2 regions of the Streptomyces sp. NPDC004284 genome follow, and region 1 is predicted to be linked to the other one. Evidence: riboswitches for the same ligand, from Rfam matches in the RefSeq annotation. Region 1 holds a riboswitch; the other holds the start of a gene.
What was found. A riboswitch is a leader RNA that binds a small molecule or an ion and turns the genes downstream of it on or off. The one in region 1 is predicted to bind glycine.
Positions count from the first base shown of each region.

Region 2: another riboswitch for glycine. It lies ahead of gcvT (glycine cleavage system aminomethyltransferase GcvT); the one in region 1 lies ahead of gcvP (aminomethyl-transferring glycine dehydrogenase).

Region 1 covers NZ_JBIAMJ010000004.1:9,574-24,619, forward strand. Annotated here, with positions in the region: gene ACFYUS_RS12330 (DNA polymerase IV) at 1-869, shown strand, start outside; gene ACFYUS_RS12335 (PRC-barrel domain-containing protein) at 921-1,295, opposite strand; glycine riboswitch at 1,409-1,508, shown strand; gene gcvP (aminomethyl-transferring glycine dehydrogenase) at 1,688-4,573, shown strand; gene ACFYUS_RS12345 (DUF5999 family protein) at 4,652-4,858, opposite strand; gene ACFYUS_RS12350 (hypothetical protein) at 5,191-5,781, opposite strand; gene ACFYUS_RS12355 (glutamate--cysteine ligase) at 6,261-7,760, shown strand; gene ACFYUS_RS12360 (CPBP family intramembrane glutamic endopeptidase) at 7,890-8,681, shown strand; gene ACFYUS_RS12365 (PhzF family phenazine biosynthesis protein) at 8,922-9,731, opposite strand; partial or broken gene ACFYUS_RS12370 (GNAT family N-acetyltransferase) at 10,021-10,359, opposite strand; gene ACFYUS_RS12375 (hypothetical protein) at 10,473-11,705, opposite strand; gene ACFYUS_RS12380 (MarR family transcriptional regulator) at 11,989-12,954, shown strand; gene ACFYUS_RS12385 (GNAT family N-acetyltransferase) at 12,985-13,770, opposite strand; gene ACFYUS_RS12390 (TioE family transcriptional regulator) at 13,767-14,510, opposite strand; gene ACFYUS_RS12395 (erythromycin esterase family protein) at 14,580-15,046, shown strand, end outside.
Region 2 covers NZ_JBIAMJ010000001.1:848,443-863,488, reverse strand. Annotated here, with positions in the region: gene ACFYUS_RS03985 (enhanced serine sensitivity protein SseB) at 1-419, opposite strand, end outside; gene ACFYUS_RS03980 (AAA family ATPase) at 577-1,239, opposite strand; glycine riboswitch at 1,401-1,500, shown strand; gene gcvT (glycine cleavage system aminomethyltransferase GcvT) at 1,689-2,813, shown strand; gene gcvH (glycine cleavage system protein GcvH) at 2,891-3,271, shown strand; gene glyA (serine hydroxymethyltransferase) at 3,292-4,560, shown strand; gene ACFYUS_RS03960 (L-serine ammonia-lyase) at 4,712-6,082, shown strand; gene ACFYUS_RS03955 (hypothetical protein) at 6,140-6,382, opposite strand; gene ACFYUS_RS03950 (EF-hand domain-containing protein) at 6,607-6,822, opposite strand; gene ACFYUS_RS03945 (GNAT family N-acetyltransferase) at 6,897-7,535, shown strand; gene ACFYUS_RS03940 (YncE family protein) at 7,564-8,739, opposite strand; gene ACFYUS_RS03935 (polysaccharide deacetylase family protein) at 8,739-9,506, opposite strand; gene ACFYUS_RS03930 (ATP-binding protein) at 9,888-10,394, opposite strand; gene ACFYUS_RS03925 (enoyl-CoA hydratase/isomerase family protein) at 10,492-11,259, opposite strand; gene ACFYUS_RS03920 (Ig-like domain-containing protein) at 11,349-12,605, opposite strand; gene ACFYUS_RS03915 (Ig-like domain-containing protein) at 12,768-13,985, opposite strand; gene glgX (glycogen debranching protein GlgX) at 14,150-15,046, shown strand, end outside.

The DNA.
Region 1 (15,046 bases):
ACGGGCTCGTCGTCATCGCGCCCGGGACGGAGCGGGAGCTGCTCGGGCCGCGGTCGGTACGGATCCTGCCCGGGGTCGGGCCGGCCACCGGGGAGCACCTGCGCCGGGCCGGCATGAGCACCGTCGCCGACCTCGTGGAGGCGGGCGAGGACGAGCTCGTACGGCTCCTGGGACGGGCGCACGGGGCCTCGCTGCACCGGATGGCCCAGGGGTACGACGACCGGCCCGTGGTGGCCGAGCGGGAGACCAAGTCCGTTTCGGTCGAGGACACCTTCGACGTGGACCTCCACGACCGGGTGCGGATCCGGGTCGAGGTCGAACGGCTCGCGGAGCGGTGCGTCGCGCGGCTGCGGTCCTCGGGGCACTCCGGGCGGACCATCGTCCTCAAGGTGCGGCGGTACGACTTCTCGACGCTCACCCGGTCCGAGACGCTGCGGGGGCCGACGGACGACCCGGGGGTCGTACGGGAGGCGGCGGGGCGGCTCCTGGAGGCGGTGGACACGACCGGGGGCGTGCGGCTGCTGGGAGTGGGGGTGACGGGGCTCGCGGACTACACGCAGGAGGATCTGTTCGCCCAGGCGGAGGCGGGGGCCTCGGAGCGGCCCGCGGAGGAGATCGCGCCCTCGGAGGTGGAGGAGGCGCCTCCCCCCGCGGCGGAGAGCGCCGAGCGGGTGTGGGCGCCCGGGCACGACGTGCGGCACGCGGTGCACGGGGCCGGGTGGGTGCAGGGGAGCGGGGTCGGGCGGGTCACGGTCCGGTTCGAGGACCCCTGGTCCGGGCCGGGGCGGGTGCGGACCTTCTCCGTGGACGACCCGGACCTCGAACCGGCGGAGCCGTTGCCGCTGGTGCGGGGGGACGAGGCGGCGTGACGGTGCCCACCCGCACCGTCGCGCGGGTGGGTCCGTCCTCGGGGCGGGTCCTCAGGCGCCGTCCTGGCCCGCCAGGCGGCCGAAGTCGGTGTCCGGGGCGTCCGTGGGCGGGGGAGGCAGGGCGAGGCTGTAGTGGCGGTACAGCTGGAGTTCCTGCTCGGGGGAGAGGTGGCGGCCCACCCCGAAGTCGGGGGCGTCCTTGATGAGGGCCCGCTCGTACGGGATGTGGAGGCCGTCGTCGAGCAGGGCGCTCGGCTCCAGGGGGACGAAGGCGTCCCGGCTGAACAGGCCCGTGCGGACCGCGGCCCATTCGGGGATGCCGGTCGCGTCGTCCAGGTACACCTCGTCCACGGTTCCGATCTTGTGCCCGTTCCGGTCGAACGCCTTGCGGCCGATCAGGCTGCGCGGATCGATATCGGTCTGCACGGTCCCTCCAACTGGTCGCAACTGCTCTACACCCCTACGAAAGTGCACATCTGGGATGTCGGCCACTTGAGCGATGGGAGCCGCAACCTCGCTGGTAGGCTGGTTGTGGCTGTCGACCCCGTGCGGGAGAGTCCCCCGGAGAAACCTTCCGGTGGGCGCCGAAGGAGCAAATCCTCCCCGGAATCTCTCAGGCCCCTGTACCGCGCGGACGAGGTCACTCTGGAAAGCAGAGCGGATGTCCGACGGCATCGCGCTCTCACCGACGGTGAAAGCCGGCGGGCCGCGAGGCGTGCCGGTGAAACTCTCAGGTTGAGATGACAGAGGGGGAGGCCGTCCGGGTACCCGCGCCGTGGTGCCCCTCGCAGGTCGTGACGACCAGGAGGCCTCCGTACATGACCGCCAACCGCACTCCGCTCTCCGAGCTCGAACAGGGCATCCCGTTCGAGCAGCGGCACATCGGCCCCGACGCCGAGGCGCGGGCCAAGATGCTCGCCCAGGTCGGTTACGGCTCGCTCGACGAGCTCACGGCCGCCGCGGTGCCGGACGTCATCAAGAACGCCGAGGCGCTGGGCCTGCCGGCCGCGCGCACCGAGGCCGAGGTCCTCGCCGAGCTGCGCACGCTCGCCGACCGCAACCAGGTCCTCGCCCCGATGATCGGTCTCGGCTACTACGGGACCTTCACCCCGCCGGTGATCCTCCGCAACGTCATGGAGAACCCCGCCTGGTACACGGCCTACACGCCGTACCAGCCGGAGATCTCCCAGGGCCGCCTGGAGGCCCTGCTCAACTTCCAGACCATGGTCGCCGACCTGACCGGTCTGCCCACCTCCGGCGCCTCCCTCCTGGACGAGGGCACCGCCGCCGCCGAGGCCATGGCGCTCTCCCGCCGCGTCGGCAAGGTCAAGAACGGCGTCTTCCTCATCGACGCCGACGCCCTGCCGCAGACCATCGCCGTCATCGAGACCCGCGCCGAGCCGACCGGTGTCGAGGTCGTCGTCGCCGACCTGAGCGAGGGCATCCCCGCCGAGGTCGCCGAGCGCGGCGTCTTCGGCGTGCTCCTCCAGTACCCGGGCGCCTCCGGTGCCGTCCGCGACATCAAGCCGCTGATCGACGCCGCCCACGAGCTCGGCGCGATCGTCACCGTCGCCGCCGACCTCCTCGCGCTCACCCTGCTCACCTCGCCCGGCGAGCTGGGCGCCGACATCGCCGTCGGCACGACGCAGCGCTTCGGTGTCCCCATGGGCTTCGGCGGTCCGCACGCCGGCTACATGGCCGTCCAGGACAAGCACGCCCGCTCCCTGCCCGGCCGCCTCGTGGGCGTGTCCGTCGACGCCGACGGCAACCGCGCCTACCGCCTGGCCCTGCAGACCCGCGAGCAGCACATCCGCCGCGAGAAGGCCACCAGCAACATCTGTACCGCTCAGGTGCTGCTCGCCGTCATGGCCGGCATGTACGCCGTCTACCACGGCCCCGACGGTCTGAAGCAGATCGCGCAGCGTACGCACCGCTACGCCGCCATCCTGGCCGCGGGTCTCACCGCCGGTGGCGTCGAGGTCGTGCACGGCTCGTACTTCGACACCCTCACCGTCCGCGTGCCCGGCAAGGCCGACGAGGTCGTCGCCGCCGCCCGCGAGGCCGGGGTGAACCTCCACCGCGTCGACGCCGACCTCGTCTCGATCTCCTGCGACGAGACCACCGGGCGCGCGCAGCTCGCCGCCGTCTGGGGCGCCTTCGGCGTCACCGCCGACATCGAGGCCCTGGACGCCGCCACCGAGGACACCCTCCCGGCCGGTCTGCTGCGCTCCGACGCGTACCTGACCCACCCGGTCTTCCACGCGCACCGCTCCGAGACCTCGATGCTGCGCTACCTGCGCAAGCTCGCGGACCGCGACTACGCGCTCGACCGCGGCATGATCCCGCTCGGCTCCTGCACCATGAAGCTGAACGCGACCACCGAGATGGAGCCGGTGACCTGGCCCGAGTTCGGGCAGATCCACCCGTTCGCGCCGGTCGAGCAGGCCGCCGGATACCTCACGCTCATCAACGAGCTGGAGGAGCGCCTCGCCGAGGTCACCGGTTACGACAAGGTGTCCATCCAGCCCAACGCCGGTTCCCAGGGCGAGCTGGCCGGTCTCCTCGCCGTCCGCGCCTACCACCGCGCCAACGGCGACGAGCAGCGCACCATCTGCCTCATCCCGTCCTCCGCGCACGGCACCAACGCCGCCTCCGCGGTCATGGCCGGCATGAAGGTCGTCGTCGTCAAGACCGCCGACGACGGCGAGGTCGACGTCGTCGACCTGCGCGCCAAGATCGAGCAGTACCGCGACGAGCTCGCCGTCCTGATGATCACCTACCCGTCCACGCACGGTGTGTTCGAGGAGCACGTCGCCGACATCTGCGCCGAGGTCCACGAGGCCGGCGGTCAGGTGTACGTCGACGGTGCCAACCTCAACGCGCTGGTCGGTCTGGCCAAGCCGGGTCACTTCGGCGGCGACGTCTCGCACCTGAACCTGCACAAGACCTTCTGCATCCCGCACGGCGGCGGTGGCCCCGGCGTCGGCCCGGTCGGCGTCCGCGCCCACCTCGCCCCGTACCTGCCGAACCACCCGCTCCAGCCCACCGCGGGCCCGGAGACCGGCGTCGGCCCGATCTCGGCCGCCCCCTGGGGCTCCGCCGGCATCCTGCCGATCTCCTGGTCGTACGTGCGCCTCATGGGCGGCGAGGGCCTCAAGCGCGCCACGCAGGTCGCCGTGCTCGCGGCGAACTACATCGCCAAGCGCCTGGAGCCGCACTTCCCGGTCCTCTACACCGGCCCGGCCGGTCTGGTCGCCCACGAGTGCATCGTGGACCTGCGTCCGCTCTCGAAGGAGACGGGCGTCACGGTCGACGACATCGCGAAGCGCCTCATCGACTACGGCTTCCACGCGCCGACGATGTCCTTCCCGGTGGCCGGCACGCTGATGATCGAGCCCACCGAGTCCGAGGACATCACCGAGCTCGACCGCTTCTGCGACACGATGATCGCGATCCGCGGCGAGATCGAGAAGGTCGCCTCCGGCGAGTGGCCCGGTGACGACAACCCGCTGCACAACGCCCCGCACACCGCGGCCGCGCTGGGCGGCGAGTGGAACCACCCGTACACCCGTGAAGAGGCGGTCTTCCCGGCCGGTGTCTCGGCCGCCGACAAGTACTGGCCGCCGGTGCGCCGCATCGACGGTGCCTTCGGCGACCGGAACCTGGTCTGCTCCTGCCCGCCGCTGGACGAGTACGACAACTGAGCACGCGCCGAGGGCCGGTTCGGAGGATCTCCTCCGGGCCGGCCCTCGGCGTTTCCCTCGTACGGTGTCCTGCCGCCGTCAGGCGGCGGTCGTCACCTGTCCCGCCGTCAGCGGCCGGTGCGGGGCGATGATCTGCCCGTCCGGCAGCAGTTCACCGGTGTCCTCGAAGAGCAGGACGCCGTTGCACAGCAGGCTCCAGCCCTGCTCCGGGTGGTGTGCCATCAGGCGGGCCGCCTCCCTGTCGGGGGAGTCGGCGGTGGGACAGGCAGGCTGGTGCTGGCACATGGGTGGGTTCTTTCGCTGCGTCGTGGTGGATGTCCTGCGGCTCTGTGCGCTCATGGCCGCCCCCGTCGGTCGGTTCGGTTCCGGTCCCAGTCTTGCCCCACGGACGGTCTTCCGCAGGTATTTCGCGACAGCTCGTCCTCTCCTGGGAAGACGCATCACCCGCAGGGGCGGTTCAGGTCAACTGCACCGTCTCTTCGGGTGGTTCGGGGTGGTCCCAGCGGGCTAGTCCGTACGGGAGGGGCGTTCGGGCGGGACGTTCGGAAGCACGGCTCGGACAGGAGTGCGCCCCGTGACCCGGCCGGGTCACGGGGCGGTGGCGCGTGTGCGGTGGATCAGGCGGACGCCGGCGAGCCCAGGAGGGGCGGCGGCGCGAGTCGTGTGCTGAGCACGGGCAGGAGTTCGGCGACCTGGTACGGGAGATGGGCCGCGATCCCCGGGGGTGCGGGGGCCAGGGGCACCATCAGATCGGCCGCGGCCGGGGCGGCGGGGGTGCCGTCCGCCTCCGGGCCGGCGTGCAGCCACAGGGTCAGCATGTAGAGCTCCGGCACGGAGAGCAGCCGCGGTTGGTAGGTGGCGGGCAGGGCCTCGGCCTGGAGCAGGGCCCGTTCCGTGGCGGAGACGTACGGTCCCTCGAAGAAGTGCGAGAAGACCCAGCCGTCCGGGGTGAGCATGGTGTCCGCGGCGGCGATCGCCCGGTCCCCGTTCCGGATGAGGAAACGCCAGCCTGCGAGTCGGGTGCGGGGTGTGTGTCCCGGACCCCCGGTGACGCCCAGGACGTGTACGGGCAGGGGGTGTTCGGGGCTCAGCGGTCCCTGTGCGGCCCGCAGCGCGGGAGTTCTCGGCTCGCGGACGGCGGTCGGCGAGCCGAGGGCCGCGAGGACGCTGCGGAGGGCCGGCGCGGGGGCCGGGGAGGGTCGGAGCATGGTGGGTCGCCTCTCACTCAGGAGACACGGTGATGCGTGGGCAGGTACGACGGCGCTGTCGGCGGCCGGGCCAGAGAGGGGCCGAGAGGCCATGGCCGGGCGCCAACACTCTGCCTCGTCCGCGGAGTTTATACGACACGTGTTCACACAGTGTTTCCGCTAGACCTCGCGGATATTCCTGACAAGACGTCAACAGGCCGTAATGAAGGGGAGCCCAAGCGGAATCGCGAGGGCGGTACCGCTCCCACCTGCGTATTCCGCGTGAAGGCGGACGGCCGAATTCAGACCCTGGCTCCGTGGGTAATATGACATTGCTATATGTCGCACGTTCCTTGCCGTCGGAATGTGCCGGTGGAGTGCTTCGTCCAGCCTATCCTCCGACAGGCCGATTCCGCAGGCGTTGTGGATCAGCGGGGTGGGCATCATCGTCCGTGACGCGCTGCCGTCCTGGCGGCCGCCCACTCGGGAGGGACGCTTCGATGGGGGAGAAGGTCGTGGCCGACGGGTTCGGCCCGTCCGACCGGCAGCAGTACCGGAGAAAGCTCCAGCAGTGTCTCGCGGGGCTCGCGCGACTGCTGGCGGAGAAGAGGTTCGACCGGCCGCGCAATCTCATGGGCGTGGAGATCGAACTCAATCTCGCCGGCTCCGACGGGATGCCCCGGATGCTGAACGGACCGGTTCTCGAAAAGATCGCCAGCTCCGATTTCCAGACGGAACTCGGAATGTTCAACCTCGAAGTGAACATCGCGCCCCACCAGCTCGACGGGCGCGTATTCGACCGGCTCGCGGAGGAGATCGGAACCGGCCTCGGATATGCCGACCGCAAGGCGGCGGAACTCGACGCGAACGTCGTCATGATCGGCATACTCCCCACGCTCGCCCAGCGCGACCTGGTCCCCGAGAACATCTCGGACAACGACCGTTACACCCTGCTCAACGACCAGATCCTCGCCGCCCGAGGCGAGGACTTCACCCTCGACATCCACGGCGTCGAACGCCTGCTGTGCACCACGGAGTCGATCGTTCCCGAGGCGGCCTGCACCTCGGTGCAGCTCCACCTCCAGGTGACACCGGCCAGGTTCGCCCCCGTGTGGAACGCCGCGCAGGCCGTGGCCGGCGTCCAGATCGCGCTCGGCGCCAACGCGCCCTTCGTCTTCGGCCACGAAGTGTGGCGCGAGTCCCGGCCACCGCTCTTCATGCAGGCCACCGACACCCGGCCGCCCGAGCTCCAGTCCCAGGGCGTGCGGCCGCGCACCTGGTTCGGGGAGCGGTGGGTGGACTCCGTGTACGACCTCTTCGAGGAGAACGTCCGCTACTTCCCCGCCCTGCTGCCGCTCTGTGACGAGGAGGACCCGCTGCTCGTCCTCGACCGGGGCGGGGTGCCGCGCCTCCAGGAGCTGATCCTGCACAACGGCACGATCTACCGCTGGAACAGGCCGGTGTACGGCTGGGTCGACGGGGTCCCGCACCTGCGCGTCGAGAACCGGGTCCTGCCGGCGGGACCGACCGTCACCGACGTGATCGCGAACGCGGCCTTCTACTACGGGCTCGTGCGCTCGCTCGCCGACGACCCCCGGCCGGTCTGGAAGCGGATGACCTTCCAGGACGCCGAGGCCAACTTCGACACCGCCTGCCGCCACGGCATCGAGGCCGAGCTGCGCTGGCCCCGCGCGGGGCGCGCCGGCGGCATCGCCACCCTGCCCGCCGTACGGCTCGTCCTCGACGAACTGCTGCCGCTCGCCGCGGCGGGGCTCGACGCCTGGCACATCGAGCCGGCCGACCGGGACTTCTACCTCGGGGTGATCGAGCAGCGCTGTCTGCGGCGGGTGAACGGCGCCTCCTGGCAGGCCGACACCTTCCACCGGGCCCTGGAGTCGGGCCTCGACCGGGAGGCGGCCCTCGCGGCGACCACCCGGCGGTACCGGACGCTCATGCTCGCGGGCGAGCCGGTGCACACCTGGCCGGTGGGGATCGACTGACCTCCGCCCCTTCCTCCTCGTCCCCGTCCATGGGCGATCATGTCCAGGTGGTCCCGGTCGGCCGGGGCCGCCGGAACGGCGTGAGCCCGCGACGGGGAAGTGGAGACAGGTGTGGTGTCGGAGCAACGACTGAGGGACGCTTCCCTGCCCCCCGACGGCCTGCCGCGCGGCGTGCTGCGCTCCGAGACGCTCATCGTGCTCGCCCTCTCGCTCGGGGCGAGCGGGGTGTCGGCGCTCATCAGCTTCATCGGCTCGCTGACCAAGCCGGGGGCGCTGAAGGAGCAGGCGGCGACGCTCAACGGCTCGTACGCCCCCGGCCGGCCCTGGCTCGACCTGTCCTGGCAGCTCTTCGGCATCGCCACCGCGCTCGTGCCGGTCGTGCTCGTCGCCCATCTGCTGTGGCGCGAGGGACCGGGAGTGCGGGGGCTGCGGGCCATCGGTTTCGACCGGACCCGGCCCTGGCCCGACCTCGGGCGCGGGACGCTGGTCGCGGCGGGGATCGGGAGCGCGGGCCTCGCCTTCTACCTGGTGGCTCGGGCGTCCGGGTTCAACCTGACGGTGGTGCCCGAGTCGCTGCCCGACGTGTGGTGGAAGTACCCGGTGCTCATCCTCTCGGCGATCCAGAACGCCGTCCTGGAGGAGGTCGTCGTGGTCGGCTATCTGCTGCGCAGACTGGGTCAGTTGGGGTGGACGCCGATGGCCGCGCTGGTGGCGAGTTCGGTGCTGCGCGGCTCGTACCACCTCTACCAGGGGGTCGGCGGCTTCATCGGCAACATGGTGATGGGCGTCGTCTTCGTGCTGCTCTACCGCCGCTGGGGGCGCGTCGGGCCGCTGGTCGTGGCGCACGCGCTGCTCGACATCGTGGCCTTCGTCGGGTACGGGCTGCTTGCCGGGAAGGTGGGCTGGCTGCCCACCGCGTGACGGGACGCGGAAGAGGGGGGGGGGGGGGGGGGGGGGCCCCCCCCCCCCCGGCCGGCCGGGGGGGGGGGGGCGCGGCGCCCCCGGGGGGGGGGGGGGGGGGGGGGGGGGGGGGGGGGGCGGCCCCGGGGGGGCGTTGGGGGGGTGGGGGGGGGTGGGGGGGTGGGGGGGGGGGCCCCCCCCGGGGGGCGGGCCGGGGGTGGGGGGGGGGGGGGGCGGGGCCCCCCCCCCCCCTCTCGTACGTCAGACGTGCAGGTCGCCCTCGACGACCGTGACGGCGTGGCCGTTCAGGAGGGTGCGGTCGCCGCGCAGGCGGGTGCGGACGAGGCCCGTACGGGCACCGCCCTGGAAGCCGGTGAGCTCCTCGCGGCCGAACCTGGCCGACCAGTACGGGGCGAGCGCGGTGTGGGCGCTGCCCGTCACCGGGTCCTCGTCGATGCCGACGGCCGGGAAGAAGCCGCGCGAGACGAACTCGTATCCGCTGTCCGGGCGTTCGGCGGCGGCGGTGGCGATGATGCCGCGCGAGGAGAGGACCTTCAGGGCCGCGAAGTCCGGCGTGAGCGAGCGGACCGTCGCCTCGTCGCGCAGCTCGACGACGAGGTCGCCGATGTGGGCGGCCGTGTCGTGGACGGCGACGATCTCGGCGCCGAGCGCCTTCTCCAGGCCCTCGGGGGCGGGGACCGGGGTGAGGGAGGAGGTCGGGAAGTCCATCGTGATCGTGCCGTCGGCCTCGGCGGTGGTGATCAGGATGCCGCAGCGGGCCGTGAAGCGGACGGTGCCGCTCGCGGCGCCGGTGGTGTGCAGGACGTGCGCGGTGGCCAGGGTGGCGTGGCCGCACATGTCGACCTCGGTGGTCGGGGTGAACCAGCGCAGGGCCCAGTCCGCCTCGCCGCCGGCGGGCAGCGGGTGGGCGAAGGCGGTCTCGGAGAGGTTGACCTCCGCGGCGACCTTCTGGAGCCAGGCGTCTTCGGGGAAGGAGTCGAGGAGCAGGACTCCGGCCGGGTTGCCGGAGAAGGGCCGGTCGGTGAAGGCGTCGACGATTCGGATGCGCATGCCGACGACCGTACCGGGCGGGGAAACCCGCGGGCCAAGGCCAATCGCGGGGAACTGGACCCGTCCCGTCGCACGTCGTCCCGCCCGGGTCACAGGGGCGCGAGGACCATGAGGATCTCGTCGCGGTCGTCGTCGGGGGCCAGGCGCAGGGCGCCGGGCCAGCGCCCGACCTCCCGCCAGCCGAGCCGGCCGTAGAAGTCCTCCAGGCCGGTGCCGCCGCGTGCCGCAGCTGCTCCAGGCCCATCTCGTCGCGGGCGATCTCCCGGGCGCGCCGCACCAGACCCGCGCCGATGCCCCGGCCGCGCACCCCGAGGCGGGTCTGGACGTGGTGCAGGGTGCCCCAGTGCGCGACCAGGGGGAAGGTGTCGCGGCGGAGGCACAGCCAGCCCGCGAGGGTGCCGTCGACCATGGCGACGACGAGACGGCTGCTCGCCGGGTCGAGCCCCGTGACGATGCGGTCGACCGCGGCGGCGACCTCGGCCGGGTCGACCGGCGGGAAGGGGAACCCGGCCGCCCCGCCCGCGTCGCTCACCTCGGTCCAGCAGTCGGCGAGGGCCGCCGCGAGCCCGTCGTCCACCTGTCCGGGGGCGGTGAGCTGGATGTGGAGCGGGCGGTGGGCGAGGGGCATGGCCGGAGTATCGCAAGCCGGAGGAGCGGGCGCCCGCGCGGGCCGACCCGGGGCGGTCTGCGGGAGACCGCCGCTCGCCACGCTCCACCCGGCCGGAGGGACCCCTCCGGGTGCTAGTTCGTCGCGTCGGGCTTCACGATGTCGGGGAGCTTCGCCTCGAACAGACCGTCGAACGTCCGCGAGGGCAGGATGTGCCCCTGGTCGGCGGCGGCATCGGCCACGCTCGCGGCCCACGAGGAGGCGGCGAAGCGCTGGTCGGGCGTGCCGTGGTGGCCGGGGCTGGTGAAGCCGCAGTCGCCGACCGCGTAGAAGGACCTCTCGGAGTCCAGCACCCGCTTGGCGTTGAGGGCCTCACCGCGCGAGTGCGTGAGGAAGTACGTACCGAACGCGTCCGCCATCAGCTCGACGCGGCGGCTGCCCTCCGGCGTGCCGACGTCGGTTCCGATCAGGTCGTCCTCGTACTGCACGTGGTGGCCGAACTCGTGGGCGAGGACGGCGCGCGGGGCGGTGTCGCCCAGGCCTATGGCCTTCATGGCCTCCAGGATGCCGTCACCCATGACGATGCGGTCGGAGACGCCTGCCGGGTTCGGGTCGCCCTTCTCGGTGTAGGCGAACGCGTTGAGGGTGAAGAACGGGTTGTCGCCGCCCTGGAGGACGGGGTCGAGGTGGATCACGTAGACGAACAGCTTGGCCAGGGCCAGTGCCGCCTCGTGGTTCTCCTCCGGGATGCCGTACATCAGGCTCACGATGGGGGCCAGCCGCTCCGGGGAGGAGAAGACCTCGCCGCCGTGCATCGGCACGATCTGGATGTCGTCGGAGGGGATGTCCCAGAACCTCTTCAGGTCCTTGCCCTCGGCCGTCAGCTCGTTGGTGTACTCGCCGTCGACGCCGAAGGTGCTGTCCTTCGACTGGCTGCCGAAGTACAGCGCGTCATAGGTGGGCATGTCGAACACGCCCAGGAAGTAGAGGAAGAAGAGGAGATTGAAGTCGGCGCCCTGGAGCAGGGTCCTCTGGTAGTCCCTGAGCGCCGTGTCCTGGCACTGGTAGTCACCCGGGTCGAGGACGCTGTCGCGGATGCCGGCCCACTGGGTGTCGTGGATGCCGAACTTGGCGGCTGCGGCGTCGCGGTGCTGCTGCCAGTCGGCCGGCAGCTCGGCCACGATCCGGTCGACGAGGGCCTTCGCCTCCGGGGAGAGGCGGGAGGTGTCGAACGCGGCGCCGGGGGTGAGGGCGGACGTGACGGCGGCGGACGCCGGGGCGTCGGCGGCCGTGGCCGGCAGGGCGGTACCGAGGGTGCAGGTGGCCGCGGTCACCACGGTGACAGCCCAGGCCAGGGTCTTCTTCACGGGGGAACTCCTAGGTGTGCGAGCCGACGTGCGGGAGCGCCACCGCGAGGCGAGGTGGCGGTCGGCTGTGCCGTACGCAGAGTGTGCGAGGGATCCCGTGCTCCGATGAAGGGTTGACGTTTGTCTGAATCCGGCATGACAGGAAGGTGACAGGTCTCGTGCCCTCGGAGGGTGCGGCATTCGCCGTGCCTGTATTCGCCGTGCCTGTCGTGACGAAAGGGGCGTGGGGCGCTGTGTCCCATGACACTCGTCCACCCTGATATATGTATGTGACAATCAATATATGTATGCGCTCCGTGGTGTGGGTGTCGGCGCGACGGCCGAGAACGCCTACCTCGCCCTCGTCGAGCGCGGCCCGATGGCCGTGTCCGAACTGGCGAACAGCCTGCGCGTGACCCCGCAGGCCATGAGTGCCGCGGTCGATGAACTGGCCGCCCTCGGGCTGGTGGAGCCGGAAGGGTCGCGGCTGGTCGCCTGCCCTCCGCGCGCCGCGCTCGACGGCGTGGTGGAGAGCCGCAGCAGAGAGCTCGGCGCGCTGCGTGCCGGCATCGAGGACCTGTCCCGCTTCTGGCGCGACCACCATGCCGGAGGAGCCGACTACATCGAGATCGCCCGGACGCAGGAGGCCCGCAGCGCACTCGTCCGGCGGATCTACGACGAGGCCACCGAGCGGGTCCGTGCCCTGACCATCGGCTACACCGGCCGGTCGGCGCGGCCCAACACCCTGGCTCCCGGCTTCCGGGAGGCGCTGTCGCGTGGCGTCACCTGCTCGGTCGTCTACGGATCCCACGTCCTGCGCGACCGGTCTGCCCGGGAAGCGGTCCAGGCCTCCGTCGACCTCGGTGAGCGCGCGCGTGTCTTTCCCGACGTCCCCCTGAACATGGCCATCTGCGACGACCGTTTCGCCCTCGTGTGCCCCCCTGCGAGCGACTGGGACCGCCGCCACCACATCGTCGTGCAGCGGTCGGACCTCTTCGAGGCGTTGACCGGCATCTTCGAGTCGTTCTGGCGGATCGGCGTCCCGCTGCCCGCCGCCGAGACGGCGGACGACCTCGGCGCGACTCCCACCGCCGAGGTCCGACAGCTCCTCACTTACCTCAGCGGCGGCTTCACCGACGAGTCGATCGCCCGCGAACTCGGCGTCAGCGAACGGACGGTGGCCCGCCGCATCACCCGTCTTCAGGAGGTGCTCGGCGCCCGGACCCGATTCCAGCTCGGCGTCCAGGCGAGCCGCCGCGGCTGGCTCTGAGGCACGACACCCCTGACGGGGGCTTCTCGCTCAGACCGGGACGGCGGCGCGACACCCCTGGGCGATCTCGAAGGAGAGCTGGGCGCCCAGCTCCTCGAAGCCGAGTGCGGCGGCGACCCGCCGGGAGGCCGGGGACCGCGCGCGCCACTGGGGCAGGAGGCCGGCGGCGAGGGCATGGGCGACCGCCTCCGAAGCCGTCGTACGGGCGAGCCCGCGGCCCCGCGCCTCCGGTGCCGTCAGCACGCAGAGGTGGGCGGTCCGGCGGGGCCAGGCCCGGTATCCGGCGGCGGCCACCACCCGGCCGTCCTCGCGGGCCACGAACGCGGGCGAGGTGATCGCGTCCAGGGAGGCCTCCGCGGAGTCGTCCTGGCCGGATGCCGCTTCGAGGGCGCGCAGTGCCGGGTGGTCGCCGGGGAGTCGTTCCACCCGTGACGAGGCGGTGGCCGGGCGGAAGCCCTCCGGGGACGCGTACGACAGCGCCGCCGGGCGGAAGCCCTCCGGGGACGCGTACGAGAGCGCCGCCGGGCCGAGCACCCCGGCCACGGGCAGTACCCCGCGAACGGCGGCCGCATCCCTCAGCGCCTCCACCGGCAGCCCCGCCAGGGCGGCGCGCACGGTCGTGGCGGCGCTCCCGTCGGGCACGGTCACGAGCGCCGATCCGCCGAGCGCGACCACCCCGACCCAGCCGGCCGGGCACAGCTCCGACCGGGGGGACACGATCACGTCCACATCGCCCGCGGGCGGGAACGGCCGTGGTGCGCGGGCCAGTTCCTCCCACAGGCGCTGGGCTTCGCGCAGGAGCGGATGTGTCGTCATGGCCTCGATCCTGCCGGAACTCGTCCACGCGCGCGGAGATACGCCTCCAGCTCCGCGGCCCCGGCGAGCAGCGCGCGGCCGCGGGCGGACAGCCGGCCGTGCCAGTCGGTCAGCGTGGCCTCCAGCGGTTCCAGGCCGCCGGCCGTGCGTACGTGGGCGATCAGGGGGGCGATGCGCTCCAGCGGGTAGCCGCCGCGCCGGAGTTGATGGGCCAGCCGGGCGTCTCGTACGGCGGCCTCGTCGTAGACGCGGTAGCCGGTCCGGGGGTCGCGGTGAGGGTGGACGAGTCCGGCGTGCTCCCACTTGCGCAGGGTCGCGGGACGGATGCCGAGCCTCCTCGCCAGGGGGCCGATGAGGGTGCCGCCGGGCTCGGGGGCCGTCGGGGGCTCCCGGTCCAGGTCGCCGAGGGCGGACTCCACGGCGCGGAGGGTCCGCCGGTCGTCGAGGAGTTGGGCGTGGGTCTCGTCGATCAGACGGAAGGCCTCGTCGGTCGAGCCCCGGTTCACGGCCCGCATGATCGCCGTCGCCGTCGGGTGGCCGTGGCCGGGCCGCAGGGCCAGGAAGGCGCGCAGGGCGCCGGCGTGCAGCGGGGTGTAGGTGCGGTAGCCGTGGGGGGTGCGGGCGGCGGCGGGGAGGATGCCGGCCTCCTCGTAGTTCCTGATCGCCTGCGTGGACAGACCGTGCCCGCGCGCCAGATCGATCGGCCTCAGGTGATCGGTGGTTTGAAGGTTCTTCCCCATGAAGTCGACGGTATCGCGGGTTCTTCGCGAAAAAGTCTCCACCGAATGTTCAACGATAGCGTGGAAGGCATGGCGACTGACATCAAGGACACCGCCCGTGCCGTCGACGCTGCCTCCGTCCTGGGGCTGCTTCCGGCCCGGCCCCGGCTGCTCGCCCTGGGCGAGCCCACCCACGGCGAGGACGCTCTGCTCGACCTGCGCAACGAGCTCTTCCGGCAGCTCGTCGAGGAGGGGTACCGGACGATCGCGGTCGAGACCGACTGCCTGAGGGGCCTGGCCGTGGACGACCACGTCACCTCCGGCACCGGCTCCCTCGACGAGGTCATGGAGCACGGTTTCAGCCACGGCTGGGGCGCCTCCGCGGCCAACCGCGAGCTCGTGCGCTGGATGCGCGCGTACAACGAGGGCCGGTCCCCGGCCGAGCGGCTCCGCTTCGCCGGTTTCGACGGCCCGCTGGAGATCACCGGGGCCGAGAGTCCCCGGCAGGCCCTCACCGCGCTTCACGGCTACCTCGCGGACCGGGTGGAGGCCGGCCT
Region 2 (15,046 bases), on a different contig from region 1:
AGCCGGACGCGGCCGCCGCTGGCGGGGCCGTCGAGCGGGGTCCGGCCGACGCGGCAGAGCTCGGCGACGGCGGGCGGCGGCAGCGGGACGCCGACCGCACCGCCGGGGTTCACCGCGATGCCGAGCTGCGGGGGCAGGCCGCGGGCGAAGTCACGGGCGGGGGCGACCGTGAAGGACATGTGGGTGCCGACGCAGGCGAGGAACTGCTGCTCGGAGCTGAAGACGGGGACGAAGGCCGCGCCGTCGAGCTCGATGGTGGGGAGGTCCAGGTCGGGGCTGTCGGGGCCGCCGCCGTTGGGCAGGGGCACCCAGACCTGGCTGCGGCCGAGCACCTCGACCAGGCGTCCGCCCGCCTCGGGGTTGCCGAGTGAGGCGGCGAGGACCTCTTCGAGCTCGTTGCCCGGCCACGTCACGTCCACGGTCCCGTTTCCCCTTCTCGCACGGCCTGCCGCCACCGGCCGCCCGGCAGCACCCTAATGCCGCACCGGCGCCGCCGTGGCCCGAAAGGAAGGGTACGGGCGTCCCGGGACGGAAACGGGACACACCCCGCCGGTCGCGCCCTCGGGCCGTCTCCCCTCAGGCCGCCTCCCGGAAGCCGATCCTGCGCAGGGAGTCGGCGGCGTCCCGGTCGAGGAGGGTGACCGAGGCGCAGCCGTGCGGCAGGCTGCCGGACTCGGCGGCCCGCAGGAGCCGGCCGACGGACCGCCGGTGGCGTCCGAAGGCGTACGCGGAGACGCCCCGGCCCCGGGCGTCCTGGCCGGCCCGCGCGGTGTCCGGGGTGACGTCGAGGAGGACCAGGTGCAGGGCGCGGCCCCGGCGTCCGGCCTCGCGGGCGAGCCAGGCCCGCACCCAGGACTGGGTGCCGCAGTCGTGGACGACGACGCTCGCGCCGGAGCGCAGGGCACGGCGCAGTCCGGCGTAGTGCGCGATCCGGACGAGGGGGCGGTAGACGGCGTACGGCAGGAGGCGGGGCATGCGGGCCTCCCAGCGCTCGCGGGCGTCCTGGGAGTCGATGCCGCCTCCTTCGGCGACGCGCTTCAGCAGGGTGGACTTGCCGCTGCCGGGCAGCCCGGAGACGACGACGAGGTCGCCCGCGGCGAAGGTGAGGGCGCGGGGGCCGCGGCCGCCGCGCTCGCGCAGGTCCCGCAGGAGGCGGCCGCGGCGGCGGCTGCGGGCGCGGGCCCGCTGGGACGGTATGCCGGTACTCGTCGCGTATGCGCCGGTGTGCTGGATCCTCATCGCTCTCCCCCTGGCCGGGTCTCAGGAGACCTCAGGAGACCCTTGCCCACGAAGTGTAAAGAATCGGTAATGCGACACAAGCGATTTGCCCCGCCGACACCGCGTGCAATGATGTGCGCGCCAGGCGCGCACAGTCGCCGCACAACCGCATACCGGCCGCTCGAATCCGCGCGGGAGAGTTCCGGACCGCCGAGCGCGTCCGGGCGCCGAAGGAGCAAGACCCTCCCTTGAATCTCTCAGGCCCCGTACCGCGTGGATGAGGCAGATCTGAAAAGCGGGACACGTCGCCGTGTCCCCACCCAAGGTGCAAGCCGACCTTCCGGCGCCGCTCGCCCGGTGCCGAGATGCTCTCGGTGAACCTCTCAGGTTCCATGACAGATGGGGAGGACGTCCTCGCCCGTCATGTGTTTTCGTCACCGATCACGCCCTTGGGACCCGGGAGCCACCCCATGAGCACTGCCCCCCGTCTGACCGCCCTCGATGCCCTGCATCGTTCGCTGGGCGCGACCATGACCGACTTCGCCGGCTGGGACATGCCGCTGCGGTACGGCAGCGAGCGCGACGAGCACAACGCCGTCCGCAACCAGGCCGGCCTCTTCGACCTCTCCCACATGGGCGAGATCACCGTCACCGGCCCGCAGGCCGTGGAGCTCCTGGACCACGCCCTCGTCGGCAACATCTCCACCGTGGGCAACGGCCGCGCCCGCTACACGATGATCTGCCAGGAGGACGGCGGCATCCTCGACGACCTGATCGTCTACCGCCTCGGCGAGACGGAGTACATGGTCGTCGCCAACGCCTCCAACGCCCAGGTCGTCCTCGACGCCCTGATCGCCCGCTCCGAGGGCTTCGACGCCGAGGTCCGCGACGACCGCGACGCGTACGCCCTGATCGCCGTCCAGGGCCCGGAGTCCCCCGGCATCCTGAAGTCGCTCACCGACGCCGACCTGGACGGCCTGAAGTACTACGCCGGCCTGCCCGGCACGGTCGCCGGCGTCCCCGCGCTGATCGCCCGTACCGGCTACACCGGCGAGGACGGCTTCGAGCTGTTCCTGAAGCCCGAGCACGCCGAGGGCGTCTGGAAGGCCCTGACCGAGGCGGGCGAGGGCGTCGGCCTGATCCCCTGCGGCCTGTCCTGCCGCGACACGCTCCGCCTGGAGGCGGGCATGCCGCTGTACGGCCACGAGCTGACCACCGCCCTCACCCCCTTCGACGCCGGCCTGGGCCGCGTCGTGAAGTTCGAGAAGACCGCCAACGAGGGCCGCTTCGTCGGCCGCGAGGCGCTGGAGAAGGCCGCCGAGCGCGCCGAGACCGCCCCGCCGCGCAAGCTCGTCGGCCTGATCGCCGAGGGCCGCCGCGTCCCGCGCGCCGGCTTCTCCGTCGTCAAGGACGGCGTGGTCATCGGCGAGGTCACCTCCGGCGCCCCGTCCCCGACCCTCGGAAAGCCGATCGCGATGGCGTACGTGGACGCGGCCCACGCCACGCCCGGGACCGAGGGCGTCGGTGTGGACATCCGCGGCACCCACGAGCCCTACGAGGTCGTGGCGCTGCCCTTCTACAAGCGCCAGAAGTGACGAAGTCGTCTCACTCTTCGTCTCACCCCGCAAGACCCACGTTCATCAGCACTCCCCCGATCCAGGAGAATCAGGTCATGAGCAACCCCCAGCAGCTGAGCTACACCAAGGAGCACGAGTGGCTGTCGGCCGTCGAGGACGGCGTCGCGACGGTCGGCATCACGGAGTTCGCGGCCAACGCGCTCGGTGACGTCGTCTACGCCCAGCTCCCCGAGGTCGGCGAGACCGTCACCGAGGGCGAGACCTGTGGCGAGCTGGAGTCGACCAAGTCCGTCAGCGACCTGTACTCCCCCGTCACCGGTGAGGTCGTCGAGGCCAACCAGGACGTCGTGGACGACCCGTCCCTGGTGAACTCCGCTCCGTTCGAGGGTGGCTGGCTGTTCAAGGTCCGGATCAGCGAGGAGCCGAAGGACCTGCTCTCCATCGACCAGTACACCGAGCTCACCGCCGGGAACTGAGACCCCCTAGGGATCGATTCATGTCGCTTCTGAACACTCCCCTCCACGAGCTGGACCCCGACGTCGCCGCCGCCGTCGACGCCGAGCTCCTTCGTCAGCAGTCCACCCTCGAGATGATCGCCTCGGAGAACTTCGCTCCGGTCGCGGTCATGGAGGCCCAGGGCTCCGTCCTCACCAACAAGTACGCCGAGGGCTACCCGGGCCGCCGCTACTACGGCGGCTGCGAGCACGTCGACGTGGCCGAGCAGATCGCGATCGACCGGATCAAGGACCTGTTCGGCGCCGAGTACGCCAACGTGCAGCCGCACTCCGGCGCCTCCGCCAACCAGGCCGCGCTGTTCGCGATCGCCCAGCCGGGCGACACGATCCTGGGTCTGGACCTGGCCCACGGCGGCCACCTCACCCACGGCATGCGCCTGAACTTCTCCGGCAAGCAGTTCAACGTGGTCGCGTACCACGTGGACGAGGCCGGTCTGGTCGACATGGCCGAGGTCGAGCGCCTCGCCAAGGAGCACCGCCCCAAGGTGATCATCGCGGGCTGGTCCGCCTACCCGCGCCAGCTGGACTTCGCCGAGTTCCGCCGGATCGCCGACGAGGTCGAGGCCTACCTGTGGGTCGACATGGCCCACTTCGCGGGCCTGGTCGCCGCCGGTCTGCACCCGAACCCGGTCGCGTACGCGGACGTGGTGACCTCCACCACGCACAAGACGCTCGGCGGCCCGCGCGGCGGCATCATCCTGGCGAAGAAGGAGTTCGCCAAGAAGCTGAACTCCTCGGTCTTCCCCGGTTTCCAGGGCGGCCCGCTGGAGCACGTGATCGCGGCCAAGGCCGTCTCCTTCAAGGTCGCGGCCTCGGAGGAGTTCAAGGAGCGCCAGCAGCGCACCCTCGACGGCGCCCGCGCGCTCGCCGAGCGCCTGGTCCAGGACGACGTCACCGCCCACGGCGTCTCCGTCCTGTCCGGCGGCACGGACGTGCACCTGGTCCTGGTGGACCTGCGCGACTCCGAGCTCGACGGCCAGCAGGCCGAGGACCGTCTCCACGAGGTCGGCATCACGGTCAACCGGAACGCCGTTCCGAACGACCCGCGCCCGCCGATGGTCACCTCCGGTCTGCGCATCGGCACGCCGGCCCTCGCGACCCGCGGCTTCCAGGCCGAGGACTTCGCCGAGGTCGCCGACGTCATCGCCGAGACCCTCAAGCCGGGCTTCGACGCCGACAAGGCCGCCGCCCTCAAGGCCCGGGTGACCGCTCTCGCGGACAAGCACCCGCTGTACCCCGGCCTGAAGTAATTTCGTACCCTTTTGTTCGTACGGAATCTCCGGGGCACCCCGCACACTGGACAGTGAGCGCGGTGCCCCGGCCCATGCTCAGCCCCTTCTCCGCGCTTCTCTGCTCCACCCCGGCAGACAACGGCGTCTAGCCCCCACAAGGAGTCCTTCCGTGGCCATCTCGGTCTTCGACCTGTTCTCGATCGGCATCGGTCCGTCGAGCTCCCACACGGTGGGCCCCATGAGGGCGGCCCGGATGTTCGCCCGCCGGCTGAAGAACGAGGGCCTGCTCGCCCACACGGCGAAGATACGGGCCGAGCTGTACGGCTCCCTCGGCGCGACGGGCCACGGCCACGGCACCCCGAAGGCCGTCCTCCTCGGCCTGGAGGGCAACTCGCCGCGCACGGTGAACGTGGAGACCGCCGACGACGAGTTCGAGCGGATCAAGGCGAGCGGGAAGATCAACCTGCTCGGCGCGCACGAGATCCCGTTCTCCTTCGACGACGACCTGATCCTGCACCGCCGCAAGGCGCTCCCGTACCACGCCAACGGCATGACCGTCTTCGCGTACGACGCGGAGGGCGGGCTCGTCCTGGAGAAGACGTACTACTCCGTCGGCGGCGGCTTCGTCGTCGACGAGGACGCGGTGGCCGGCGAGAACCCGATCATCCCGGACGACACCGCCCTGAAGTACCCCTTCCGCACCGGCGACGAGCTGCTCCGCCTCACCAAGGAGACCGGCCTGTCGATCTCCTCCCTGATGCTGGAGAACGAGAAGGCCTGGCGCACCGAGGAGGAGATCCGCGAGGGCCTCCTGGAGATCTGGCGGGTCATGCAGTCCTGCGTCTCGCGCGGCATGTCCCGCGAGGGCATCCTGCCGGGCGGCCTGAAGGTCCGCCGCCGCGCCGCGACCTCGGCCCGCAAGCTGCGCTCCGAGGGCGACCCGGCCGCGCACGCGATGGAGTGGATCACCCTCTACGCGATGGCCGTGAACGAGGAGAACGCGGCGGGCGGCCGGGTGGTCACCGCCCCGACGAACGGCGCGGCCGGCATCATCCCGGCGGTCCTGCACTACTACATGAACTTCGTCCCGGGCGCGGACGAGGACGGCATCGTCCGCTTCCTCCTCGCGGCCGGCGCGGTCGGCATGCTCTTCAAGGAGAACGCCTCGATCTCCGGCGCCGAGGTCGGCTGCCAGGGCGAGGTCGGCTCGGCCTGCTCGATGGCGGCGGGCGCCCTCGCCGAGGTCCTCGGCGGCTCCCCGGGGCAGGTGGAGAACGCGGCCGAGATCGGCATGGAGCACAACCTCGGCCTGACCTGCGACCCGGTCGGCGGCCTGGTCCAGATCCCCTGCATCGAGCGGAACGGCATGGCGGCGGTCAAGGCCGTCACGGCGGCGAAGATGTCGATGCGCGGCGACGGCAGCCACCTGGTCTCCCTCGACAAGGTCATCAAGACCATGAAGGAGACGGGCGCCGACATGAGCGTCAAGTACAAGGAGACCGCTCGCGGCGGTCTCGCGGTGAACATCATCGAGTGCTGAACCGTTCACTCGCACGGCCGGCCGGCCCCGGGATCCCCGGGGCCGGCCGGCTTCGTGTCAGGCCCGGACCCAGAGGACGATGATGTCCTGGCGGTCGGCGCTGAAGGGCTCGCAGGTGAAGATCGGCCCCCAGATCCTGTAGCCGGCCTTCCCCGCGGCCTGGCAGTCGGCGTACGAGGAGTACGAGCTGTTCGCGTAGTAGCCCGGACCGGGATTGGCCTGCGCGGCTCCGGCGGCTCCGAGCGCGAGTGCCCCTGCGGTGACGGCGGTCGCGAGTGCGGCTGCTGTGCGGCGGTACATGGCATTGCCTCCTGAAAACGCCGGGATGCCCCGGCGGAGTGCGTGACGATGCGATGTGGTGCGTTGCGTTGCGGTACGTCCGGCTGCGCAGCCGGGGACGAACGTACCGTCACCGAAAGAGCCGCACAATAGGTCTAGGCCAATGCGTCAGGTCTGGGGGTACGCCGAAGCCCGGACAGGCGGCGACCCGTGTCGCTCCGCCCGCCCGGGCCGGCAGGTCAGGCTCAGGCCTTGCTGTAGTGCGCCCAGAACTCGTCCCAGGACAGGACGCCGTCGCCGTTGTCGTCGCGCTGCTTGATGAGCACCTCGGCGACCGTCTCGGTGACGTTGAAGTCGCCCAGCTCCGCCATGACGTGCTTGTACTCCGCGGCGGTGATGAAGCCGTCGCCGTCCACGTCGAACCTGTTGAATGCCGTGCGTGCCGACTCGATGTCCGCCACTGCGTCCGCCCCTTCTTGGTGCTTGTCTGACGGGGGCCAGATTAGCTGGCCGCCCGGTGCCGGATGATGGGGGTATGAGCAACGAGGTGGCGCGGATACTGGCGGCGGCGACGCGCGGGGAGTTCCCGCCCCCGGACGGTTCGACCACGGTGGTGCCGCAGCCGAACCCCCGGGACGCGGGAGTGCTCGCCTTCACCGCCCACTCGGTGGTCTTCACGGACGCCGACCCGGAGTGGGTGCGGGCCGAGCTGGCGGCCGCGTCCAGCGACCCGCTCGCGGCGAGCATGAACCCGGGATTCCTGTACGCCCTGATGGCCCGCACCGGCCGGCACATGAACACGATCGACCTGCTCACGGTGGCGGACACGCTGCCCGGCCCTCCCCCGCTGGAGCTCCGCGAGATCGACGACCCCACGCACCCCCGGGTGGCGCGGGCCCTGAAGTTCCGCGACGAGGTCCGGGTCTGGGCGGCCGACGGCGGCGTCCTGGCCCTGGGCCGGGGCGTCGCGGGCCGCTGGGAGGCGGCGATCGAGGTGGACGAGGAGGTGCGCCACCGGGGCCTGGGCCGGGCCCTGGCGACGGCGGCCCGCCACCTCGCCCCGGGCGAGGTGGTGTGGGCCCAGCAGTCCCCGGGCAACGCCCGCAGCGTCCGCGTCTTCCAGGCGGCCGGCTACCGCCCGGTGGCCTCGGAGGCGCTCCTGGTCGCCGGCTGAGCCCCGCCCGGAGACGCCCGGCCGGCCGCTACCGGAAGATGCCGGTGTGGCCGAGGGAGTAGCGGCCCGGCTGCGGATAGACCGCGAGTCCGTGCGGGCCGCTGCCGACGGGGATGCGGGCGAGTTGCTTGCCGGTGGTGGTGTCGATCGCGTAGACCTCGGAGTCGTAGCGCCCGGAGAGCCACAGGACCTTGCCGTCGGCGGAGACGCCTCCCATGTCGGGGGAGCCGCCGTCCGGGAGCCACCACTTCTTGGTGAGCTTGTTCTGCTGGAAGTCGAAGACGGAGACCGAGCCCTCGCCGCGGTTGGAGATGTACATCTCGCGCGAGTCCCGGCCGACGTAGAGGCCGTGGCAGCCCTTGCCGGTGGCGAGCAGGGTCGGGGTGGTGAACTTCTCGCCGTCCAGGACCCACATGCCGTGGGCCATCATGTCGGCGATGTAGAAGGTCTTCCCGTCCGGGGAGATCTTCACGTCCTGCGGCATGGCGCCCTGGAAGGGCAGTTTCTGCTGGCCGATCACCTCCATCTTCTCGGTGTCGACCTTGAGGAGTTCGCCGGAGAACTCGCAGGAGACGATGAAGTAGCGGCCGTCGGCGGAGAAGTCGGCGTGGTTGACGCCGTAGCAGCTGACGGGGACGGTCTTCTTCCGCTCCATGGTGTGGGGGTCGCGGAAGACGAGTTCGCGGTCGAGCGAGGCCATCACGATGGCGTACTTGCCGTTCGGCGTGAAGTACAGGTTGTACGGGTCGTGGACCTCGACGGGCTTGCCGGCGATGCCGGTGGCCGGGTCGATGGGGGTGAGGGTGTGGCCCCGGTCGTTGTTGACCCAGAGGGTCTTCATGTCCCAGGAGGGGACGACGTGCTGGGGCTGGACGCCGACCGGGATGGTCTCGACGACCTGGTAGGTCGCGGGGTCGATGACCGAGACGGTGTTGGAGTTGGTGTTGGGGACGTAGACCCGGGAGGGGAAGTTCTTCACCACCGGGGAGAGCCTGTTCGGCCGGTCGGCGGCGTAGACGTCGTGCGGGTCGAGCAGGGGCGGCATGCCGGGCAGTCCGGCGGGGTCGGCGGCCGCCTTGGGCACGGCGGCGGCCTTCTTCACGGGGGCGGCGCCCTCGGAGTGGTTCGCGGTGCCGCAGCCGGCGAGTCCGGCGAGGAGGGCGGCGGCGAGGAGGATCCGGGTCCTCTTGGTGAGGTGTGCCATCAGCTCAGCAGCTCCGTGGTGGTGACCGCGCTCAGGCCGCGGCGGTCGAGGTCGGCGAGGAGGAGGGGCAGCGCGGTGGCGGTGTCCGGGTAGCCGAAGTGCAGGCTGACGACGGATCCGGCGCGGACGGGCCCTATGACGTTGCGGACGACGGCCGCCGCGCCGGGCGAGGTGAAGTCGAGGGAGTCGACGTCGTACGAGAGGACGTGCGGGTATCCGGCGCGCCGGGCGGCGCGCAGGACGTGCGGGGCGGCGTGCTGGGTGCGGGAGGGCCGGAACCAGGTGCCGACGGAGCCGGTGAGGCGGCGCAGCCGTCCCGCGCAGGCCTGGATCTCGGCGAGGGCCTCGGCCTCGGTCATGGCGTTGATGTCGATGTGGCGCTGGGTGTGGTTGCCGAGGTCGTGGCCGCCGTCGAGGACGCGGCGGGCCATCTCGGGGTGTTCGTCGAGCCAGCCGCCGACGGCGAGGACGGTGACGCGGGCGCCGGCCTTCTCCGCCTGGGCGAGGAGCCGCCGGGCGAGGGCGGGGTCGCCCTGGCCGTGGAAGGTGAGGGCGACCCGGGGCCGGTCGCGGGGCCCGTGGGCGATCTCGTCCGGCCGGCCGGGGAAGCGGCGGGGGGCCGGGGCGACGACGGGCGCGGGGGCGGGGTGCCGGGCTGCGGCGGCGGGGGCGGGGCGGGGTTCCGTGCCGCAGGCGGTGGCGAGGGCTCCCGCGAGGGCGGCGGCCGCGCCCGTCCGGAGGGCTCCTCGGCGGTCGGTCGGCTTCACGCGACCATTTAAGAGGGATGTCGCCCGATTGGTCACGATTAGGCCAATTCAGGACGTTTGTCGCCGCGCACCAGGCGTCCACCATGCGGACGAACCCCAGAAACACCCGGCGAACCGTATAGCCATTCACTGTTTACAAGGCGAGTGCTACACGTCACCAACGATTCATTATTGAACTGTCCGCTTTTGACCCACCTTGCCCCACTAGGGACTTTTGGCGGCAAGGCCCCCCGTCTGACATAGTCGGAGACACGACCCCCATTGACCCGGGCCAGGTCGACATAGCGGCCGTGGATACACCCCCCCGTCCACGGCGCACCACACGGAAGCCCCCACGCGCCACACCACGGCGCACGGGGGCTTCCGTGCGTTCCGGTGTCGTCAGGAGCGGTCCGCGACCCGCATCTCGAACCAGGTCGTCTTGCCGCGCGGCGCCAGGTCCACGCCCCAGCGGTCGGCGAGCTTGTCGACGAGGAAGATCCCGCGGCCGCTGATGTCGAGCTCGTGCACCGGCATCAGACAGGGCAGTCCGCGCGAGGGATCGCGCACCTCGATCCGGATCCAGCCCCGGCGCCGCTGTAAGCGCAGGGCGAAGACCCGGGCGCCGGTGTGCCGCACGGCGTTCCCGACGAGCTCCGAGACGAGGAGGACCGCGTGCTCGGCGATCTGCGGGCCCAGCCCCCACTGCCGCAGCACGACGTGCTGGGTGAGCCTGCGGGCCACCCACGCGGATTCGGGGCGGGACGGCAGCCGGATGTCCTCCTCGGACGGATTGCCGTACAACTCCACTTGCGCGGCGGCCTGTTCGTCGTCCGCGGCCGGTGACCACCGCGGTGCGGCGGCGCTCGCGCGCTGCCGCGGTTGTTCCCTACCCTCCAGGCCCGCCATGCTCCCCATCATGGCCGTACGAAGCCCTCCGCGGGGGCCGTTCCGGTGGAATCGGCCCCCGCTCGTGAAGGATCGTCACGGAACCCGTGAAGGAACGTCAGGCGAACTTCGCCTTGCCCGGGCCCTCCTCGACGAAGCTGCGCATGCCGCGCTCCCGGTCCTCGGTGGCGAACAGGCCCGCGAACCAGGTGCGCTCGATGGCGAGGCCGGTGTCGATGTCGGCCTCCAGCCCCTGGTCGATCGCCTCCTTCGCGGCCCGCAGGGCGACGGCCGGGCCCTGCGCCAGCTTGGCGGCCCAGGCGTGCGCCTGCTCGTACACCTCGGCGGCCGGGACGACCCGGTCGACCAGGCCGAGCGTCAGGGCCTCGTCGGCCTTCACCATCCGGCCCGTGAAGATGAGGTCCTTGGCCTTGGACGGGCCGACGAGCCGGGACAGCCGCTGGGTGCCGCCCGCGCCGGGGATCAGGCCGAGCAGGATCTCCGGCTGACCCAGCTTGGCGTTGTCGGCGGCGATCCGGTAGTCGGCGCAGAGCGCGAGCTCGCAGCCGCCGCCGAGCGCGTAGCCGGTGATCGCGGCGACGACCGGCTTGGGGATGCGGGCGACGGCGGTGAAGGAGTCCTGGAGGGCACGCGCGCGCTTGACCATGGCCACGTGGTCCATGACCTGCATCTCCTTGATGTCCGCGCCGGCCGCGAACACCTTCTCGCCGCCGTAGAGGACCACGGCCCGCACGTCGTCGCGGTCGGTCGCCTCCTGCGCCAGCTCGCGCAGCCGGTCCTGGGTGGCGACGTCCAGGGCGTTCATCGGGGGGCGGTCGAGGCGGATCGTGCCGACGCCTTCGGCGACTTCGAGGTTCACAGTCATGGAAGGAAGGTTAGTGTCCGTTAACGCCTAGGGGCCCGGTGCTGTTGCTCACAGCACCGGGCCCCTTCGACCGGAAGGTCACGGAAGACCTAGGCGATCCACTCCGACCAGTCCATGTTCCAGCCGTTGAGGCCGTTGTCCGGCTGGATCTGCTTGTCCTTGGAGTTCTTCACGACGACCACGTCACCGATGAGCGAGCGGTCGTAGAACCAGGCCGCCGGCATCGAGCTGTCGCCCGCGCCGCGGGCGTCGCGCAGGCCGACACAGCCGTGGCTGGTGTTGGTGGTGCCGAAGATCCCCGGGGAGCCCCAGTAGTTGCCGTGCACGAAGGTGCCCGAGTTGGACAGGCGCATCGCGTGCGGCACGTCCTTGATGTCGTACTCGCCGCCGAAGCCCACGGTGGCCCCGTTCATGCGGGTCACCTTGTACTTCTCGCTGATGACCATCTGCCCGTTGTACGTCGTCGTGGACGGCGCGCCCGCGCTGATCGGGATGGTCTTGATGATCTTGCCGTCGCGCTCGACCTGCATGGTGTGCGCGGAGGCGTCCACCGTGGAGACCTGGCGGCGGCCGATGGTGAAGGAGACCGTCTTCTTCTGCTTGCCGTAGACGCCCGGGCGGCCCTCGACGCCGTCCAGGTTGAGCTGCACCGTCACCTTGGTGCCGGCGGCCCAGTAGTCCTTGGGGCGGAAGTCGAGGCGGTCGTTGCCGAACCAGTGGCCCTCGATCTGCACGGCCGGGACGGCCGTCACCTTGATGGCCTTCTCGACGGCCTCGGGGTTCGTGATGCCCCGGGTGAAGTTGATGGAGACCGGCATGCCGACGCCGACGGTCGAACCGTCCTCCGGCGTGTACTGGCCGATGAAGGTGTTCTTCGGGACGAGCGTGGTGAAGGTGGTGTCCTTCGCCGACTCGCGGCCGTCGGCGTCCTTCGCGATCGCGTGGACCTTGTACCGGGTGGCCGCCGCCAGGTGCGCGGTCGGCGACCAGCTGGCGCCGTCGGCGGCGATCCGGCCCTCGACCTCGGTGCCCTTGGGGTCGGCGACCGTGACCGTGGTCAGCTTGCCCTGCTCGGCGGTGACCTTGAGGGCCCCGCTGGTGGCGACCGAGTCGGCGCCGTCCTTCGGGAGGATCGTCACGACCGCCTGCGAGGCCGCGTTCCCCTGGTCGCCGCCGCCCTGGGCGGCCGGGTTCTGGCCCCCCGCGCCCCCGCCGGTGGCGGTCTCGCCGCCGCCGCAGGCGGTCAGGACCAGAAGCAGCGCTCCCGCGGCCAGGGCCTGCAGCTTGACGCCCCCGCGCCGCCGCCCGCTCCTGACCGATGCCCCCGTTATCGGCTGCCCGTTCACTGTGACTGTCTCCCCTCGCACGGCCCGGCATCGCCGCGGCCCCACCCCCGTACGCATCCACTCGCGCACACAGCGCTAGATAATCACACCGCAGGACACGAAAGTTCCTCGCGAATGTCACCGTTCAGTCCCAGTCGACGTGGTACGGGGAGGCGAGCGGGGTCAGCCCAGCGCGGAGCCGGCCTTCCACCGGGGCCAGTCCAGGTTCCAGCCGCCGAGACCGTTGTCGGGGGCGACCTCCTTGTCCCGGGAGTTGACCACCTCCACCACGTCGCCGACGAGCGTCCGGTCGAAGAACCAGCCCGCGGGCGAGTCCGGGCTGCCGCCCTTCTCGTCCCTCAGGCCCACACAGCCGTGGCTGACGTTGGCCGAGCCGAAGGTGGAGGCGTCGGCCCAGTAGTTGCCGTGCAGGAAGGTCCCCGAGTCGGTCAGCCGGATCGCGTGCGGCACGTCCTTGATGTCGTACTCGCCGCCGAACCCGACCGTCCTGCCGTCCATCCGGGTCACGTCGTACAGCTCGGTGACGACCATCCTCCCGTTGTACGTGGTGGTCTTCGGCGCGCCCGCGGTCACCGGCAGCGTGGCGAGGACCCGGCCGTCCCGCCGGACCTCCATGGTGTGCTCCGCCGCGTCCACCCGGGAGACCTGGGAGCGGCCGACGGTGAAGCCGACCGTCTTGCGCTGGATGCCGTACACCCCGGGCGCCCCCTCGACGTCCCGCAGTCCGATCTCCACGGTGACCCTGGTGCCGGGCGCCCAGTACGCGGCGGGCCGGAAGTCCAGCCGCTCCTTGCCGAACCAGTGGCCGACGACCTCCACCGGCGGCTCCGAGGTGACGCGGACGGCCCGCTCGACCGCGGCCCGGTTCTCGATCGGCAGGTTGAAATCGAAGGAGACGATCATGCCGGTGCCGACCGTGGAACGGTTCTCCGGCTTGAAGTAGCCGATGAAGCGGGACTCGGGGACCACGGTGGTGAAGGTGGTGTGCCGGGCCGAGCGGCGCCCGTGCCCGTCGAGCGCGACCGCGTCCACGCTGTACTTGGCGGCCAGCGCGAGCCGGACGCCCGGCCGGGGCCGCCAGCGCAGCCCGTCCGCCGAGATCTCCCCGGCGACCTCGGCCCGCCGGCCGTCCTCGACCTGGGCGACCGTCACCCGTTCGAGCCGCCCGCTGTCCAGCTTCACCTCGACGGGCCCCCCGGCCGGCACGGCCCGGCTGCCGTCCTCCGGGCTCACCCGGATGACATCGCCCGGGGCCCGCACCTTGCCCGGCAGGACGACGTCGATCCCGCCACCGCCGTCCGCCGCCGTACAGCCCACGAGGCCCGCCAACAGTCCCGCCACCACGAGGGCGTGCCCCGCCCGCTTCCACACAAAGGTCACACCCGGCCCAACGACGGCCACCCTCCAGGGGAAACGTGCGTGCGGATCATGTTGGGAGCACGGCCGTGCGGGCAGAACAGGGGGAGAACCACCCGGGGGAGCGGCGGCCGGGACGCCACCGCTCCCCCGGGTGCGGGCCCGACGAGCCGCGGGAGGCCGGGACGGTGGCGAGCGCAGCCGAGCAGGAGGCGGTACAGCAGCATGCCCCGGAGCGGGCCGGACCACCGGTGTGGCCGGGGGCTCCGACCCCGCTGGGGGCCCGCTGCCGGGTCGGTCCCGGCGGGGTGACGGGCACCAACTTCGCCCTGTGGGCGGGCGGCGCGGAGGCGGTGGAACTGTGCCTCTTCGACACCGACGGCACCGAGACGCGCCTCCCGCTGACCGAACTGACGCACGAGATCTGGCACGGCTTCGTGCCGGGCGTCGGACCGGGCCGGCGGTACGGCTACCGGGTGCACGGCCGCTGGGACCCGTGGACCGGCGCCCGCTGGAACCCGGCGAAACTCCTCCTCGACCCGTACGCGCGGGCCGTCGACGGCGACTTCGCCCTGCCCCCCGAGGTGTACGGGCACGTCCGGGACTGGCCGCAGCAGCACGTCGCCGACACCGTCCGCGACGAACGGGACTCCGCCCCGTACGTCCCCAAGGGCGTCGTCGTCCATGACGACGACGACTGGTCCGACGACCGCAGGCCCAAGACGCCCTGGCAGGACTCCGTCATCTACGAACTGCACGTCAAGGGCTTCACCGAACAGCACCCCGGCATCCCGGAACACCTCCGGGGCACCTACGCGGGCCTCGCGCACCCGGCCGCGATCGACCACCTGGTCCGGCTCGGGGTGACGGCGGTCGAACTCCTCCCCGTCCACCAGTTCGCGCACGAGGACCACCTCCTGCGGCGCGGCCTGCGCAACTACTGGGGCTACAACTCCGTCGGCTACTTCGCCCCGCACGCCGGCTACTCCTCGTCCGGGACGGCCGGACAGCAGGTCGGCGAGTTCAAGCGGATGGTGCGGGCGCTGCACGCGGCCGGGATCGAGGTCATCCTCGACGTCGTCTAC